One region of the Cupriavidus sp. FW305-3-2-15-C-LB2 genome, then DNA from elsewhere that is predicted to be linked to it. Evidence: predicted binding sites of a transcription regulator. Region 1 holds the regulator's gene; each other region holds the start of a gene.

The links. The regulator FNR, encoded in region 1, switches genes on or off when oxygen is low (the NO sensors DNR and NnrR bind a similar motif). The targets are predictions, from matches to a motif close to TTGATNNNNATCAA.
Region 2: the regulator FNR is predicted to act here: its motif matches at 2,565-2,578, upstream of AC3WRR_RS18785 (hemerythrin domain-containing protein).
Region 3: the regulator FNR is predicted to act here: its motif matches at 1,852-1,865, upstream of AC3WRR_RS16080 (universal stress protein).

Annotation. Positions count from the first base shown of each region.
Region 1 is NZ_JBYSZW010000059.1:9,103-15,232, forward strand. Features, by position in the region: gene rluB (23S rRNA pseudouridine(2605) synthase RluB) at 1-1,328, opposite strand, end outside; gene scpB (SMC-Scp complex subunit ScpB) at 1,334-2,188, opposite strand; gene AC3WRR_RS30445 (sulfite exporter TauE/SafE family protein) at 2,757-3,515, opposite strand; gene fnr (fumarate/nitrate reduction transcriptional regulator Fnr) at 3,594-4,319, shown strand; gene AC3WRR_RS30455 (hypothetical protein) at 4,383-4,628, opposite strand; gene AC3WRR_RS30460 (membrane protein) at 4,625-4,834, opposite strand; gene ccoG (cytochrome c oxidase accessory protein CcoG) at 4,864-6,130, opposite strand, start outside.
Region 2 is NZ_JBYSZW010000025.1:2,379-8,508, forward strand. Features, by position in the region: gene AC3WRR_RS18770 (DUF1800 domain-containing protein) at 1-552, opposite strand, end outside; gene AC3WRR_RS18775 (DMT family transporter) at 751-1,674, shown strand; gene AC3WRR_RS18780 (AraC family transcriptional regulator) at 1,658-2,422, shown strand; gene AC3WRR_RS18785 (hemerythrin domain-containing protein) at 2,681-3,301, shown strand; gene AC3WRR_RS18790 (TetR/AcrR family transcriptional regulator) at 3,565-4,173, opposite strand; gene AC3WRR_RS18795 (tripartite tricarboxylate transporter substrate binding protein) at 4,414-5,376, opposite strand; gene AC3WRR_RS18800 (enoyl-CoA hydratase/isomerase family protein) at 5,422-6,130, opposite strand, start outside.
Region 3 is NZ_JBYSZW010000019.1:81,063-87,192, reverse strand. Features, by position in the region: gene AC3WRR_RS16085 (PHA/PHB synthase family protein) at 1-708, shown strand, start outside; gene AC3WRR_RS16080 (universal stress protein) at 944-1,783, opposite strand; gene AC3WRR_RS16075 (DUF1488 family protein) at 2,144-2,422, opposite strand; gene AC3WRR_RS16070 (universal stress protein) at 2,463-2,915, opposite strand; gene AC3WRR_RS16065 (carboxypeptidase-like regulatory domain-containing protein) at 3,260-3,739, opposite strand; gene AC3WRR_RS16060 (universal stress protein) at 3,792-4,256, opposite strand; gene ald (alanine dehydrogenase) at 4,424-5,539, opposite strand; gene AC3WRR_RS16050 (TPM domain-containing protein) at 5,793-6,130, opposite strand, start outside.

The DNA of each region.
Region 1 (6,130 bases):
TTGAGGCCACGCGGCAGCAGGAACTGGCCGTAGCGGGTGCGGATCAGGCGCGACACGGTCAGCCCGACCGCCTCGAACATGCGGCGCACTTCACGGTTGCGGCCTTCGGTCAGGGCCACGTGGTACCACTGGTTGACGCCTTCACCGCCGCCGTCGGCAATGCGCAGGAAGTTGGCCTCGCCGTCATCGAGCTTGATGCCATGCAGCAGGCGCTGGCGGTCGGCCTCGGCCAGCTCGCCCAGCGTGCGCACCGCGTACTCGCGCTCCACGCCATAGCGCGGATGCATGAAACGGTTGGCAATGTCACCCGAGGTGGTGAAGATCAGCAGGCCTTCAGTATTGAAGTCCAGGCGGCCCACCGCGACCCATTTGCCGGTCTTGATGCGCGGCAGGCTGTCGAACACAGTCGGACGGCCTTCCGGATCGGACTGGCTGACGATCTCGCCGGCGGGCTTGTGGTACAGCAGCACGCGCGGCGGCTTGGTCGACACCTTGCGGTGGATCAGCTTGCCGTTCACGCGGACCTGGTCCGCCGGCAGGATGCGCTGGCCGATATGGGCCGGCAGGCCGTTGACCGAAACGCGGCCCTGCAGGATCAGTTCTTCCATCTCGCGGCGCGAGCCCAGCCCGCCCTCGGCCAGCACCTTGTGCAGCTTGGGCGCGTCGTCGTCGGCCGACAGCTCGCGCACCGGCTTGGCCTTGGTGCGCGGAATGACGGTGTCTTCGTTGTCGTACTGCTCAGAGATCACGAAGCGGAACAGGTCTTCGCTGCTCGCCGTGGTCTTGTCCCCGCCGCCCTGGCCCTTGCGGGGCGCCTGCGGCTTGCCGCCATCCTTGCGGCGGCCCTGCTGCCGCGCACCGGTACCCTGCGCCTCGCCCGGCGCTGCCGCCTTGCCTGAGCGCTGGACCGGCTTGCGCTTGCGGCCGGGCTGCTCAGGCTTGTCGGTGCCTTCGGCCCTGGCCGCACGGTCGACCTTTTCTGCCTTGCTGGTGCCCTGGCCGCCCTGGCTACCCTGGCCACCCTCGCCCTGCCCCGTCTTGCGCTTGCCGCGGCCACGCTGGCCACCGCGCGCACCGCCCGCCGCCTGTGCGGCGCCCGCTTCACCGGCATCGGCCTGGCCGCCGGCGCCTTCGGCGCCCTCGCCGCGGTCCTGTGCCTGGCGGCGCGATGCGACCAGGTTCCTCAGCCCGCGGCGCAGCCCCTTGCGGCGGGGCGCGGCTTCGCTGCCCGATCCGGGTTCTGCGGCGCCGGTGTCGGAGGGTGCGCCCGCATTGCGGGTGTCTTGCTCAACGGAATCAGACAAGATATTCACTATCGGATGTTGCATGTTGTTCAGTTCGGCACGCGCTCGTCGTGCTCGCTCGGGTGCGGCGGGGTGCCGTTGTCCGGCAAATCGCCCCGCGCCCCGTCCGGATTGGGTGCGGCTGGTTCGGTGGAAGCGGCCTCGGCGGCATCGTCGGCTGCAGCTTGCAGCGGTTGCGCGTCAAAGCCATTGGCGCCTTGGTCGACCGGGCCGGTCGTCTCGGCTTCGTTTGCGACGGATGCTTCAGCCACATCCGCCGCATGCGCGGCGGGGTTGGCAAAAGCCTCTTCGTCGGCGCTGGCCGCCTTGTTTGCAGCCAGGTCTTCAAAATTGATGGCCTGCTGTTCCAGCAGGGTTGCCTGCGCCTGCGCCTGGGCATCTTCCAGCGGCGGCAGCTCATCCAGCGTACGCAGGCCAAGATCGTCCAGGAACGCCTTGGTGGTCGCATACAGCGCCGGCCTGCCCGGCACGTCGCGGTGTCCGATCACCTCGATCCAGCTGCGGTCCTCAAGCTTCTTGATGACTTCCGTGCTGACCGTCACGCCGCGGATTTCCTCGATATCGCCGCGGGTCACCGGCTGCCGGTAGGCAATGATCGCCAGTGTTTCCATCACCGCGCGCGAATATTTTGGCGGCTTTTCTGGATTCAGCCGATCCAGGTATTCACGCATTTCCGGCCGGCTCTGGAAGCGCCAGCCGCTGGCCAGGGCCACCAGTTCCACGCCGCGCGGCCGCCAGTCCTGGCGCAGTTCATCAAGCAGCACGCGGATGGTGTCTGCGCCGACGTCGTCGTCAAACAGCCGCCGCAGATCATTGACGCGCAACGGTTCCTGCGCGCAGATCAGCGCCGTCTCGAGGACGATCTTCGCCTCTTGGGTATTCATGTTGATGGTGTGCAGCCTGTCTTTGCACCTGCTCCCGGACGGATCCGGGGCACCGGAGATTTTGGATACAGCGGTGCGAAAGCCACCGCCATCTCATTGCGCAGCTAGCCGGATACCTGCTGCATCCAAGCCGTGCACTTCCCTATCTTTGCATCGAGTTGCCGGGCGTTCCGGCAGGAGATCGTTCGCATGCGGTTATGGGCCAGCCAGCGAACCTCTTGCGTAGCGCGTCCGCACATACCGGACGTCGCTGTCAGCGAACTGAAGGCCTCGGACGCAAGAAAAACGGGTATCGGGAGCAAGGCCGGCATCGCCAACACCGCAGTGCCAGCCGGACTTTTGAACCAGATCTTTTGAACCGGATGGACTGTGGGGACGGGACGGGCATCGAAAACCTTCCGCTTCCCCTGCCCTGAACTCACCTTCTGGTATGAAGGCCGCCTGGCGCTGCTCGCCCGCTGCTTACCGCGGCTCACAAGACACCGCGCGATACCGCAATGTTGGCGATTGTATGGCATTCCCGCCCCCGCCTGCAACCATCATCCGTTGCCCGCGCAGCGCCGGCGCCTCAGAACACCAGGCAGAATCCATGCTCGGCCAGCGAATGTGGCAACAGCACCGCTCGCGCAATGCCAAGGCCGCCGAACGCCATTACCGCCAGGCCGGCCCCCAGGCGCACGCCGGGACGTCGCGACAGCGTACGCAAATAGCCTGACAGGCCGGAGAGCACCAGCAGGTTAGGCAGTGTGCCGAGCCCGAACACGCCCATCACGAGTGCGCCGGACGCCGCATTGCCCGCCAGCAGCGCGAGCGTGAGCGCCCCATAGACCATGCCGCACGGCACCAGCCCCCACGCCAGGCCCACGCCGTATCGCCGCGCCAGGCCGCCGCGTGCGCGCACAAAGGACGGCATGCCGCGTGCCACGCCACCCAGCCGGCGCGCCACCGCTGCGCTGGCACGCGACGCCAGCCGCTCCAGCCAGTCGACGGTAAACGTGTTGCCGCGCAGCAACCGCCAGCCCGACCACAGCAGCATGACGCTGCCCGCGCCGAACAGCCAGCGCTGCACCGGCAGATAGTCCTGTTTCCACGCCGAAGCACCGACCGCGCCTAGCGCGGCCCCAAGCAGCATATAGGTCGAGATCCGGCCCAGGTGCATTATCAGCAACTCGCCGAGCCAGGCGGCACGGCTGGGCACCAGACTGATCGTCGCCGCCGCGCCGTGACGCTGCTCCACGGCCAGCGCCACGCCGCCGCACATGGCGGCGCAGTGGACCCCGCCCAGCAAAGCCAGCAGAAAAACGCTGATCAGTACGCCAAGTGTCAATTCTCACTCCCTACCACATCACATCGCACGGTAAAATGCCGTTATCGCGCCCTCGCTGCCATTTCTAGCAGGTTCCAATTGCTCACCTCCATTCCCATTACCGAGATGTCACCACGCTGCTCCACCTGTGCGATGGGGCAGCTGTGCCTTCCGGTCGGCATGTCGCAGCAAGACCTCGCCAAGATGGACACGCTGGTTCAGGAACGCATCCGTGTGCACAAGGGTGAAACCCTGTATCGCATGGGCGATCCACTCACCGCGGTCTATGCCGTGCGCTTTGGCACGCTCAAGACCCACGTCACCACTGAAGACGGCCGCTCGCAGATTACCGGCTTCCACCTGCCCGGCGAAATTGTCGGTCTCGACGGGCTGGGCGAGATGCAGCATGCCTCCGATGCCGCCGCGCTGGAGGACACCGAAGTCTGCGTGGTCCGCATGAGCGAGTTGCAGTCCCTGTCGGCAGACCTGCCGTCGCTGCAGCAGCAGTTCCTGCGCCTGATGGGCAAGGAAATCACGCATGACCAACTGATGCTGGTCACGCTGGGCTCGATGCGCGCCGAGGAACGGCTTGCCGCCTTCCTGATCAACCTCTCTGAGCGCCTGTCGGCACGCGGCTATTCGGCGTCCGAGTTCGTGATGCGCATGAGCCGCGAAGAGATCGGCAGCTACCTGGGCCTGAAGCTCGAAACCGTCAGCCGCCTGTTCTCCCGCTTTGCCGAAGCCGGCCTGATCCAGATTCGCCAGCGCCACGTCAAGCTCGTGGACATCGACGGCATCAAGCAGCTCTACAGCCGCTCCTGCTAAGCGGCCAAGGCGCTGCCAGGTACCGCATGCGGACATGGCAGCGCAGACCTCACACCGATCCGCTTATTCCAGTTCGTCGGTATCGCTGAGCCGCGACGGCATGGTGTAGAGCGTCAGTCCGCTGGACAACGCGCAGAACACCCAGGCCATCAGGAAACCAACGGTGTAGACCGATTCGCGGGACGCTTCGATCGGCTGGCCGAAGAAGTTCAGGTCACCGGGATCCACCACCGAAAACACCGTCGCGGTCGCGAACCCGGCCATCAGGAACGCCGGCCAGAGTACCCACATCAGCCAGCGCAACCTCATGGCTGCCTCACAGCGGCAGCCTTGGGCGGCGCGGCGTCGGCCTTCTCGACCACCAGGCCATGGCGCGTTGCACCCTGCACCGGCATGTCCGGATGCGTGGATGCCAGCCAGATCGTCACGCCACACGCCACCATCGCCACCAGCGGGCCGCTCATCAACAGCCACGGCCACGGCTCCTTCCACCACGGATTGCCTTGCTGACTCATCTTGCCCCCTTCATCTTGACGACCTAGCTTCACAAATCGCGCGGCACGATGAAACTGGTGGATTGCCGGATTTCGGCATGCCCCCGCTCCGTGCCTTCGCTCGTCACCGTCACGTTGATCTTGTGCGTGCCCTGCGCCGCGGCCTCGATCGGCACGCGGATCCGGATCGGCAGCAACCGGTTGGACGTCGGCGCCAGCGATTCGGCCTGCTTGTCGTATTCCACGGTCAGGTTCTTCAGTTCGTCGCTGTCGGCGCGCACGCTGATCTGCATCGGCGCTTCGGTGGTGTTGATCAGCTGCAGGCGATAGACATTCTCGATCCAGCGGCCTTCCACTTCACGGCCGAGCGCACCACGGTCGCGGATGATGTCGACCTTCAGCGGCGTGCGCAGCGCGATCGAAGCCATGAACCCGGCCAGCAACGCCACCCAGATCACGGAATAAATGACCACGCGCGGGCGCAGCAGGCGCTTGCGTGATGCCGCCGCGGACAAGCCCTTGCGCATCGCGTTTTCCGAGGTGTACCGGATCAGGCCGCGCGGATATTCCATCTTGTCCATGACCTGGTCGCAGGCGTCGATGCAGGCGCCGCAGCCGATGCACTCGTACTGCAGGCCGTCGCGGATATCGATGCCCGTCGGGCACACCTGCACGCAGATGCTGCAGTTGACGCAGTCGCCAAGCCCCGCCTTGTGGTGGTCGGTCTTGCGCGACCGGCTTCCGCGCGGCTCGCCGCGGCCGACGTCGTAGGTCACGACATAGGTATCGCGATCCACCATCACGCTCTGGAAACGCGCATACGGGCACATGTACTTGCACACCTGCTCGCGCATGAAGCCCGCATTGCCCCAGGTGGCGAACGCGTAGAACAGCATCCAGAACGACTGCCACGGCCCCAGCGACAGGCTGAGCACCTCGCCGCCCAGTTCGCGGATCGGTGCGAAATAGCCGATGAAGGTAAAGCCGGTCCAGAGCGCAATCAGCACCCACAGGAAGTGCTTGGTCGCCTTGAGACGGAACTTGCGCAGGCTCCACGGATCGCCATCGAGCCGGATGCGGGCGATGCGGTCGCCTTCGACCCGCCGCTCGATCCACATGAAGATCTCGGTGTAGACCGTCTGCGGACAGGCATAGCCGCAGAACAGCCGCCCCGCGATCGCCGTGAACAGGAACAGCGCCAGCGCCGAGATGACCAGCAGCACCGCCAGGTAGATGACGTCCTGCGGCCACAGCACCAGCCCGAAGATGTAGAACTTGCGCTCGCCAAGGTCAAACAGCACGGCCTGGCGGCCATTC
Region 2 (6,130 bases), on a different contig from region 1:
CAGCAGCCGGACCTGGCCCTTGCCCGAGTAGACGTTGAAATGGTTCATCCAGAACCACGTCATTTGCTCGCGCAGCTGCGCCGGAGAATACAGCGCGCGCAGCAGGTGGCGCCGCGCGGCATCGGCCACGATCTCGCGGCCCTGCGCGTTCAGCGCCTGGCGGGCCTGCTGCTTGCTGTCGTCGTCGGGCAGCGCGTCGATGCGCTGGCGGGCGTCGCGTGCGGACTGGATCTGCGCGGCGGCATCGGCCTGCAGGTTGGGCAAGGCTGCGATGACGGCCGCCAGTTCGGGCGGATCGGCCAGCGGCAGCGTCAGTTGCTGGTCGAGGAAGCCCTTGCGGCCCAGCCGGCGCAGGTCGCCAAGGGTGGTCTGGTCAGCGCCGTAGGTGACAGTGTTGAGCCAGCGCAGGTCGGTGGCGGCGGTGCTGCCGCCAGCCTCGGCCGGCACCTGGGCGCAGGCGGCCAGGCACGCTGCCAGTGCCAGTGCCGCGGCGGCCCGCCAGGCGGCGAGCGCGCCCCGGCCGGATTGTCTCGAATGCTGCGCCGGATTCATGCCTTGCTCCTCGCCCTGTTCGATCAACATCACTATGTTACGTGGCAAGCGCACATTGGTTGACCCGGAGGCGCCGCCGGAGTGTTACCAGTGCTTTCAGCACGCCGATTGCCGGATTTGCCAAGACAGCGGCGCGCTGCCTGGCTAGCCTTGCGCTCTGTCCCTCCGATCCCGCCCCCGGCGGAAACGCCTGCTTGCATGTCGCGCCCCCTGTCCGCTGCCGCCTGGCTGCCCACCGTTGGCTTTGTCCTGATCTGGTCCACCGGCTTTATCGTCGGCAAGGCCATCGTGCCGCTGGCCGATACCAGCCTGTTCCTGCTGGGCCGCTTTGCCGTGGCGGCGCTAATGTTCGTGGCCTGGTCGCTGGCGGCGCGCGCGGCCTGGCCGCCGCTGCGCGAGGCGCCGCGCCACCTGCTGGCAGGCGCGCTGATGCAGGGCATCTACCTGTGCGCCGGCTACGGCGCCGTGGCCAGGGGCCTGCCGCCGACGATCATGGCCCTGCTAGGCGCGCTGCAGCCGCTGCTGACCGCGCTGCTTGCCATCCCCCTGCTGAAGGAGCTACCTTCCAGGCGGACGTGGCAGGGCCTGGCGCTGGGTGCGCTCGGCGTCGCGCTGGTGGTCGCCCCGGCGATGCAGGCCGGCATTCACCCGGCCGCGTCGGCCCTGTCGCCCTGGATCGTGCTGCTGGGCGTGCTGGCCATTGTCTCCATCACCATGGGAACCCTCTTGCAGAAACCCGCCATCGCCGCCTGTGACTTGCGCGCCAGTTCCGCCTGGCAGAACCTGGGCGCCATGCTGGTAGCCGCCGCGATGGTGGCGATCCAGGCCGCCGACGCGCCGCTGCACTGGCATGGTGGCGTGGCGCTGTGGGCCGGACTGGCATGGGCGGCGATCGGCCTGTCGGGCGCCGGCACCTGGCTGCTGGTCAGCCTGGTGCGGCGTGGCCAGGCCGCCAATGCCGCGGCGCTGATGTTCCTGGCGCCGCCGCTGGCCGCGCTGCAGGCCTGGCTGCTGTTCGGCGAACGGCTGGATGCGGTGCAGGCGCTGGGCATGGCGGTGGCCGGCGCGGGCGTCTGGCTGTGCCAGACCCCTGGCAGGTTGCGGCATGCCGAAGCCCGCTGAACCCCAAGCCTCGCCGCTGGTCGAGCATCGGCGCTACCGCCCGCAGCCTGATGGCCACCAGCACGGCTACCACCAGTTGCTGTTCGGTCTGGCCGGCGCCACCGAGCTGGAGATCGACGGCCACGTCTATCGCGTGGACGACCGCACCGGCCTGATCGTGCCGGCCGGCAGCCATCATGAATTCCTGGGCTTGGACGGCAACCTGCAGCTGGTGGCGGACTTCCCGGCGCGCTCGGTGGCACTGCCCGCGCGGCTGATGACGCGCCCGCGCACGTTCCCGCTGGACGGCGCCTTCGGCAGCCGCGTGCGCGCGCTGGCGGCATGGCGCGCCGCCGCAGCAGCACGCGGGCCGCAGACCGACTGGCACCTGGCGGCAACGCTGGCCGCGGCGCTGGCGGACTGCCTCGGCATGCCCGGCGACGAGCAGGTATTCCCGCTGATGGCCGTTGATGCCTACCTGCGCGCCAACCTGGCCGCGCCACTGCGCGTGGCGGAAGTCGCCGGGCATTTCGGCTGGAGCGTGCGGCGCTTCCAGACCCTGTTTGCCGAGGCCTTCGGCGATACCCCGCACCGCTACCAGACCCGGCTGCGGCTGGACCGCGCGCTGCAGCTGCTGACGCAATCCACGCTGCCGCTGGCCGAGATCGCGCTGGCGTCAGGCTACCCGGACCAGACCACCTTCACGCGCAGCTTCACGCGGCGCTTCGGGCAGCCGCCCGGGGCGTGGCGGGCGGCCGCACGCGGCTAGCCTGCCTGCGCGGTAGTCGATTCTGGCACCGGACTAACCGTGGTGACCCTCTCGCGTCGAGGCGAGTTAGAGGGCGGCGCAGGTTGAACGTGCGGCGTATAAGGCTTCCGCCCCTTGCGAGATCCGAGCGCTTAGCGCCGCATTGATCTGCGTCAGACTCAGATCATGCAGGGAAGCTATTGTGTCAATAGGGTCCCGCGAGTCCCGATATCGCATCGGACTCAACGGTCTGCTTGCCCAGTTTCCCAGGAGGGCGCCATGGCCACCCCACTAGCCACCTCGCTTCCAACTTCACCTTCCGCCGCGCTTTCCACCCCGGGCCCGACACCGCTTGCCGCCTGGCATACCGACCATATCCATTTCGCCTCAATGCTCGACCTGCTGGAAAAGCAGGTCAGCACCTTCCATCAGGGCGAGCAGCCCGACTACGGCCTGATGGCCACGATCATCCAATACCTGCGCAACTATGGCGATTGCGTGCACCACCCCCGTGAGGATGTTGCCTACGCGCTGCTCGTGGACCGGGATCCCGGCACGCGGATCATCATCAGCCGGTTACTGCAGGAACATCGCGTGATCGCCACAGTCGGCGCGGAATTGCTCGACCGCCTGCGTGAAGCCCAGAGCGAGGTGGTCACCTCGCGAGCGGCACTGGAAGCGGCCGCCGCCATGTACCTGGTGTACTACCGCAACCATCTGTCCACCGAGGAGAAACAGGTCATGCCGCGCGCCGCCCGGTTCCTGACCGAAGCGGACTGGGCGGAGGTCGCCGCCATCGATCCGGCCAGTGCCGATCCGCTATTCGGCGCCAATGTGGAGAGGCGCTTCGCGACTTTGCGCAAGCAGATCGACAGTGAAGCGAACGCGTCCATGCACTGAACGTCGGTCGCTTCGCGGCACTGCCGGGCCTCGGCTCAGAACTTATGCCTGCGGCGAGTGTCTTGGCCCTGGCAGAAACCGTCCCGGGCTTTTTAACGGCATCCGGCAACAGCAATGACGGACAGGTATTGCAGCCTATTTGCCGCTCTGGCGGCCCAGCAGCACCGTCTCGCCGGTCTCGCTCGAGTGCCGGCGCAGGGCGTCGTGGACCGAGGCGCCGGTGCCCTCAGCCCACCCTCAGCATCGCCATGACGATGGTTCTTCTATAGCAACCACTCCCCGATCATCCGCAGGATTTCCGCCTTCACGGCTGCAGGGTCCATGGAAGCCCGGTTCAGGCGGTGCACGGAGATACCGCGCAGCAGGCTCATCAGGATGAAGGCCGCGGATTTTGTGTCCACGTCCGCCCGGATCTGCCCAAGGGTCTTCGCCTCGTTGAGCTTGTACTCGACGTAGGCCATGTTCTTTTCGTTGTAGTCGTGGACAAAGCCATGCAGCGGCGAGTCGGCAACGGACGAGTCAAGCACGATGAAAAACATCGCGCGGATACTGTTGACCGCGTTTTCCGGCCGCTGGGTGTAGGCGTCCACCAGCGAATAGATGCCGTGAATGCCGCGGGTATCGCTGCCGTCCTTCTTGCGCTGGGCATTGAATTCACGCGAGAGCTGTTCCAGACATTCCTCCAGCAGCTTTTCCTTGGAGCCGAAGTGATTGTGCGCCAGGCCGCGGCTATAGCCCGCCTTGGTGCCGACTTCATTCATCGTCAGCCCGGCGAGGCCTTTTTCAGAAATCAGCTCGATTGCGGCCTGCACCATACGGCTGACAGACTCCTCACGCCGTTGCTCCTGGGTGCGACTGGTTTGCTGTTTCATAGGTAGTGAGCGATATGTCGCCTGCGGCGCGCCGACCGATGCATGGATCGGCCGGCTATGTCTCGAAGCAGTGGTAATGGTCCATGGCGCCGTTGTGGCTGCGTTGAACAGGATATGGGTCTGTTCACGCGGAGCTGCACGGCGCCCAAATTGTACCGAAGCGAACGGGCCACTTTTCAGAACTGCGTCGACACAAGGCCCTGCGTGCGCAGTTTCCGGCGCAGCAGTAAGGCCAGGCGCTCAACTCGGCCGGATATTGGCTTTTTCCGCCACACCCTTGAAGCGCAGGTATTCCGCACGCTGGAATTCCCCCAATTCGCCGAGCGCCTTCTTCAAAAAGGTACCCGCGCGCTTGGACTGGTATGCCTTTGCCGCCTCGGTCCCTTGCGCGGCGGAAATCGCTGCGGCAAGCTCCTTGAGCTTGTCCTGCGGGGTGCCGGCCTTCATCGAGAAGGACGACCACACGTAGGATTCAAAGTCCGCATAGCCCAGTTCCTTCATCGTCGGGACATTCGGCAACAGCTTGTCGCGCGCCCCGCCGGTAATCGCGAGCACGCGGAGCTTCTTGGCCTTTTCCATGGGGGCGATGCCGGTGATGTCGTTGAGGGCGATGTCCAGCCGGTTGCCGATCAGGTCCGTCACCATGGGCGCTCCGCCCTTGTACGGCACGGGCGTGGTCTTGATACCCGTTACCTGCGCCAGCCACTCGCCTACCAGGCGGTAGCCTTCGGAATAATTGCCGATCGAGATCGGGTTGCCCGTGGCCTTGTAGCGGGCCACCACATCCGCAATGCTGTTGTAGGGTGAATCGTTGCCGGCCACAAAAGCGGCGGCGGAGATCGCCAGGCCGTGCAGCGGCACCAGGTCCTTGAACGGGTCGTAGCCCAGGTCCTTCACCATCACCGGGTTCACCGCGATCAGCGAGTTGCTGCCCAGCAGGATGGTGTTGCCGTCCGCCTGCTCCGCCAGCACAGTGCGCACGGCGATGAGGCCGCTGGCCCCCGGCTTGTTCTCGACCACGATGGAGCGTCCCAGCGCCTTGCCGATCAGCTCCGCGTAAAAGCGCGCGCCCTCGTCCGAGCCGCTGCCCGCCGTGAAGGGCACGATGACGCGAATCGCCTTGCCCTGCGCCCGGGCGATGTAGGGGAAACCCAACGCTGCCGCGCCCGCCAGCAGCGTGGCGCCAAATTGTCTCCGTTGCATGGTGCTTGTCTCCTGTATATCGAAATGGTTTGGCCTTGGCCGGATTCAGTCTTCAAAGACCGGCAGCCGCCTTTCGGCCATGGCCTTCACGCCCTCGGCCATGTCCGGCCCCGCAAACTGGGTAGCCTGCTCCGCGCTCTCGCGCGAGATGGCGTTGCGGATGTGGCTGAGCGAGTCCGCTTTCAAGGTTTGGCGGGTGGACTGCAACGCACGCGGCGATGAAGTGGCCATTTCCCGGGCCAGTGCCATCGCGGCGGTGCGCACCTCCGCCTCGGGGACGATGAAGTCCACCAGCCCCAGCTCACTGGCGCGGGCGCCATCTACGCGGGCGCCGGTGTACAGCAACCACGCCGCCATCTGCTTGCCGATCAGCGCCGGCAGGGTGTAAGAGAGCGCGAAGCCAGGGTGAATCCCGAGCCGGTTGAAGTTGGCCGAAAACCGGGCCTTTGCGCATGACACCCGGAAGTCCGCCGCGAGCGCCAGGCCAAGGCCGCCACCCACGGCCGCGCCCTCGATGGCGGCCACAATCGGCTTGCTGAAACTGAAGATGCGCAGTGCCTCCAGATAGATGGGATTAATGCGCGAGGCGCTGCGCCCCTCCGCGCCATTGCGCCGCGAAAAATCCGCCCCCGCGCAGAACGCGCTGCCGCCCGCCTGCAGCAGCACCGCACGGCAGGTCTTGTCGGCCTGCAGCCGGTCCAGCTCGTCGGCAATCCGGGCAATCATCTCCACATCAAAGAAATTGTGCCGCGGG
Region 3 (6,130 bases), on a different contig from region 1:
GCGGCAGAGACCGATTTCCATGATCCGGGCGAACTGGGCCTGTTCATCGACAAGAGCTCGCTCGCCACGCTCGACGCCCTCATGTGGAGTCAGGGATATCTGGACGGGCCTCAGATGAAGTCTGCCTTTCAGATGCTGAACGCCCAGGACCTGATCTGGTCGCGCGTAATGAGCGAGTATTTGCTCGGCCAACGTTTGCGCGCCAACGATCTGGTCTCCTGGAACCGCGACACCACCCGCTTGCCTTACCGCCTGCATTCGGAATGCCTGCACAAGCTGTTCCTGGGCAATGAGCTGGCCACCGGCAAGCTGTGCGTGGGCGGACAGCCCGTCGCCCTGTCGGACCTCGACCTCCCGCTTTTCGTGGTTGGCACCGAACACGACCACGTCTCGCCCTGGCGCTCCGTGTACAAGCTGCACTTACTGACCAAGGCTGAACTGACCTTCTTGCTGACCTCGGGCGGCCACAACGCAGGCATCGTGTCCGAGCCGGGCCACCCGGGCCGGCGCTACCATGTGCATACGCGATTGCCCGCCGCGCCCTACCTGAGCCCGGAGCAATTCCTCAACGTGGCTGTGTACCGCGACGGTTCCTGGTGGCCGGCGTGGCATGACTGGCTAGTGGCCCACTCGACAGCGCGCTGCACGCGACAGGCGCCGGGCCAGGGGCTCGCGGACGCTCCTGGTACCTACGTGCTGGAACCCTAGCCTCTTGTTCACTGTGCTGCGCCTGGCAACCTTGCGAGCGGGCAAACTTTCGGGTAGCCGGATCGAATGGAAACATGCCGTCGGACACGGGAAATGCCGGCCGACGCCTAAGGAACTCATTCCAGAAACCCCGCGCAAGCTGGTGGAGTGTTCGGTGTCCCACATCCCGCTCCCTGGCAGCAGCCGAACCGCACCGCACCTCACTTCATCGCATCGCCGAGGCGCTGCGGCAATATCAGTGCGACATCAGGACCGGCACTGTCATCGACTCAAGCAACGTGCGGGTGACACCGCCAAGGACCAGCTCGTGCACCCGGCTGTGCCCGTAGGCCCCCATGACGATCAGGTCAGCATTTCGGTCCGCGGCGTGTGAGAGTAACATCTGGCCGACGTCTTCGCCGTCTTCCGCTCCAAGCGTGCAAAGCTGCACCGCCACGCCATGCCGACCCAGCCAGTCCACGGCATGCTGAGGCGGCGAAACCCACGTCCCCTTCAGAACCCCAGACGGTGTCCACGAGACCACCTCCACAGTGCCCGCGCGCTGCAGGAGCGGAAGCGCATCGCGGATGGCCCGCGCCGACTCGCGGCTGCCGTTCCACGCCACCATGATGTTCTTGCCAACGCTCGGGAACCGGCCCGCATACGGAACCACCAGCACCGGCCGCCCGCATCCCAGCACAATGGATTCAACAAAGCCGGGCTCGGCGTAGGCGGCTTCATCAGTGGGATCGTGCTGTCCGAGGATGACAAGATCCGCCCGATGCGCCTCTGCCTGGACCGTTGCCGCCGTGGCCCAGTCCGGCGCCCGCCATTCCGTAATGACGGTTACCTCGTCCGTTGCGCCCATCAGGGCGTGACGGGCCCGCTCGCCGACCTGATGCCGCCATTCGGTGTAAGAGGCAAGATTGCGGTCACCGTCCACCAGGTAGCGCACGGCGGTGGGATCCGGCTTGCCGACGGCTAGCAGGCCAACCAGCGTGGAATGAAACTCCAGCGCCAGCCGGGTGGCGAGGTGCAGCCGGTCGTACACGCGGCGGCCGGCATCGAGATGAACCAGGATCGTTGCGTAGTCCATGGATTGACTCCATCAGGCAGCCCCGGACGGAGCTTTTCTTGAATCTATATCGCCACCCCGCCCCGGATTTGTCGTGCATCAAGCCGTCTTCGTGTCCGCGCTACAGGCAATACCGCTGGCACCAGGTACGAGTTGGCCCAGGCTGCCTGCCGCCAGCGCGGCGGTGCGTGGCTTCGGCGGCCGCAGCAGGTCCGGTACGGCGGTACACGCTGTGCATAGCGGCACCAACGCGCAGGCGGCAAGCCTGCGCCATCCTGGCCGTTTCTCCGGTGTGCATGACTGCAAGCGATTCTTCATGGGTAGCTCCTTGTAAGGACGCGCACCGCCCGGTGGCGGCTGCCGCCGGCCAGGACGTGCGCCTCACACCGCGAAGCGAAAATGGCCGCTGTGCAGCACGATGTGCCGCGCACCTGTCATCTCGAACAGCGCTCCCGCGACGCGTTCAATGTCCTGGCGGTTGCTCATGAATGCCGGCAGCAAATCTTCACTGCGGTACGAGCGTGCGCCGAAATGATCCTCAAGCGCCTCGGCAGTGATCTCATAGGTCGCCGGTGTGCCATCCACCTTCACGGCACACCGCAGGCTTGGCCCGGTCGGGCAGTAATCCGGCGTCTCGCCGGAAAAGTCGATCGTATGCATAGCTTTCTGGCGTAATGCCCTCCAAAATCTGTTCGCCTGCTTACGCTTCCTCGGCGCGGAGAAGCAGGACGGGCGCGACGGCCAGGTTGATCACGCTTCGCGCGACGCTGCCCATGACGAGTCGCCGCACTCCCCGGCGGCCGTGCGTACCCATCACAACCAGATCAGCGCCCCAGCCATTGGCTTCGGCAGCGATCGTGGCAGCAACGTCGCCCTCGACCATAGGCTTACCGAGCAGCCGCGTTACGTGGCGAATACCCGCTGCGGCAAGCCGGCCGGAGGCGGCAGCGAGAACGCTTTGCCCCGCCGTCGTGAGGTCCTCTATCAATCTCACCGGATCCAGATTGCTGGCATCCAGAAACGGGCTGCGGTCATCGACCACATGGACCACCTCCACTTCGGCGTTGGCGGCGCGCGCGATGATCATGGCCTGTTCCAGGGCAAGTTCCGATGCGGCGCCGCCGTCCATGGCGACAAGGATGCGCTGGTACATAGCGGTTTCTCCGGCGATGGGAGCCTGTGGCGACTCGGGTCTGGACTGGTTAAATGCAGCGTAGGGCAACCGGCGCAACTGCTGTTGATACGTGTCAAAGCCGCGGTACCGCGCTCCAACCGCCGCTGGTCGCGCGCGCATCGGCAGTCTTCGCGCAGGGGTTGCGGCTCGCGGATTCAGGCCTGCCCACGCCGAGCGGCTCGCCTGCTTGTCCCCGAACGAAGCCTGAGCGCTTCTTCTTCCCCTTCCAGTTCCGTCGCTTCTCTTTCGCGGGATCGTCCCTGAACCGCCGCGAACTTGCTTGCGCGGTGTCGTGCCCGCGGCGACACGTCCGAGCGGCAGGCTCAGCGACGCGGACAGGGTGTCGTGGCGCAGAGCAGCCAGTCGTCCTCGAGCGTATTGACCGGCAGCCGGAACGTCACCTCGAGCGGCTCGCCAGCGACGACGATGTCGCGCATCTGGTCCCGCCCCTGGTAGCCGACCGCGAGCCGATAGGCACCCGGCCTGAGTCGCATATAGAACAGCGGCCCGCTAGCCGTAGTGTGCAGCACCGGGCGGCCCTCCTGGCTGGCCACGACCACCGTGGCACCGCCCAGCGGCTTCCCGCGCCCGGCATCCACCATCGTCAGCCGTACATTGAAACGCGCGGCGATGGCCAGCATGCTTTGCATGCCCGCCTCATCGTCTCCACCCGATACGTAGGAAACGCCGTGCTGCTCCATGATCTGCACGCCAGCGGGCGCGGCGCGAGTGGCGCAACCCGCCGCCGCAACGGCAATCGCCAGCGACGACAGGCCGAGGCCTAGGCTTCTTGAAACCTGCATTTGCGTCACTCCGGAAGAATTATTGGGGTTTTCGCAGGCCGGAACCGAACGGTCAGGGCGTATCGCCGCGCGACTGCTGCCGAACGAGCAGCACGGGGCGAACCGTCTTGCTGACCACGTGCTCCGAGACCGAGCCCAGCACCATGCGCCGCACGCCGCGATGGCCGTGTGTGCCCATGACGATCAGGTCCGCGCTCCAGTGGTCCGCTTCCGCGATGATCGCCTCGGCAATCTTCGCAGGGGTGCCGGGCGTCTCGGCCAACCTGCTGCTCCAGCGCACGCCGGCGGCACTGAAGCGCTCGCCGGCACGAGCCAGCACCTGCTTGCCATAGGCAATGATGTCGGCCATCAGCCAGTGCCGGTCACCCGGGCTGACCTCGAAGAACAGGTCGCTGTCGTCGACGACGAACATGGCGCTGACCTCGGCGTCGGTGGTCAGCGCCATCGACACGGCCTGCTCCAGGGCATTCAAGGATGAACGGCTGCCATCGAGGGCTAGGAGAATGCGGCGGTACATGGCGACCTCGGCTTTGGCTGTGGTTCATCCCAAATTAGCGGTCGCAAGGACATGCGGGTTGATGCCAGTCAACCAAGCCAGCCACACCGCTGTGATTCGGCTCATGGCAGGGCTGCTGCACCAGGGGTGGCCGACAGCAACGTGTCGGCCGATACTGGCGGCCGCGCTCAGGTCAGCACCTGCTCGGCGGGTACATGGGCGTAGCCATGGGCGCTTGCGACGGCCGCATAAGTCACACTCCCGCGACAGATATTCAGCCCGGCCCGCAGGTAGGGGTCGTCTGAGAGCGCGCGGGACCATCCCTTGTCGGCAAGGGCCATCGCATGACCGATCGTGGCGTTGTTCAGGGCAAAGGTGGAGGTCCTCGCCACCGCTGCCGGCATGTTGGTCACGCAGTAGTGCAGCACGCCGTCCACCACATAGGTCGGATCCGTATGGCTGGTCGGGCGCGATGTCTCGGCGCAGCCTCCCTGGTCTATCGCCACATCCACCAGCACCGAACCCGCTTTCATGCGCGCGACCATCGCACGCGTGACCAGCCTGGGCGCCTCGGCGCCAGGCACCAGCACCGCGCCGATGACCGCATCGGCCGAGAGCAACGCGCGCTCGATACTGTCAGCGCTGGAGTAGACCGTCACGACTCGATTGCCGTACACGGAGCCCAGATGCCGCAGTCGTTCGATATTCTTGTCCAATACCGTCACGCGCGCCCCCATGCCTACCGCGATCTGGACAGCATTGGCGCCCACCACGCCGGCGCCGATCACCACGACATGTGCCGGCGCGACGCCCGGGACGCCGCCGAGCAGCAGTCCCATGCCGCCGTTCGGCTTCTCGAGGTAGGCTGCCGCCACCTGGACCGACATGCGGCCGGCGACCTCGCTCATGGGGGCCAGCAGCGGCAGACCACCGTCAGGCCCCGTAACCGTCTCATAGGCGATGCAGACCGCGCCGGATTGCAGCAGCGCGGCAGTCAGCTCACGGTCCGCGGCCAGGTGCAGGTATGCATAGAGGATCTGCCCGGGCCTGAGCAGCGCCAGTTCGCGTGGTTGTGGCTCCTTGACCTTGACAATCATCTGGGCCCGGTCGTACACGGCCTTCGCATCGGCAGCCAGCTTCGCGCCAGCCGCTTCGTATTGCGCGTCGGAAAGGCCAAGCGCGGCCCCGGCCCCGGCCTGGACCATGACCTGGTGACCGCGGCTGACAAGTTCGCGCACGCAGGCAGGCGCCAGGCCAACCCGGTACTCGTTGTCCTTGACTTCTTTAGGCACGCCGATCCACATGGCCTTTGCTCACGCGCGTGGTAATTCCGGCAGATTCCGCACCAGGTGCTTGAATCCTCAGTCCACGGCCGGATGCACCGAGGCCTGTCCGTGGCCACACGTACGGCGACACCTGCATGGCAGCCTCGATGTCGGCAGATATCGAAATAATTATAGGGCCCAAGGGTTACATAGCTGCCCAGCCATTTCACATCCAAATATCGCCATTTTCGCCCCCTCGGCGGACGCCGCAAGATGTGATTGATGTTTGCCATCACCACTTGCCGGAAGCACCACCACCGCCAAAGCCGCCGCCACCGCCGCCGAATCCCCCGGGGCCCGACCGGCCGCCATATCTTCCCGAGCGGCCGCCGATAGCCAGCAAGCCCATGTGCGGGCCACCCATCAGCGTGAACAAGAGCGCGATTGCCCCTGCAACGATGCCGGCAAAGATGGCGCCAGAAAGCATCCACGCGACCACTCCAACGGCCCCACCCGTCGCGACTGCACCCGGGAAGCGCCCCAGCATGGAACGCAGTAACCCACCCAGAACCAGAGTGAGCACAAGCAGGATTGGCATCAGTTGCCGGACGGGGTCACCCGTATCCCCTG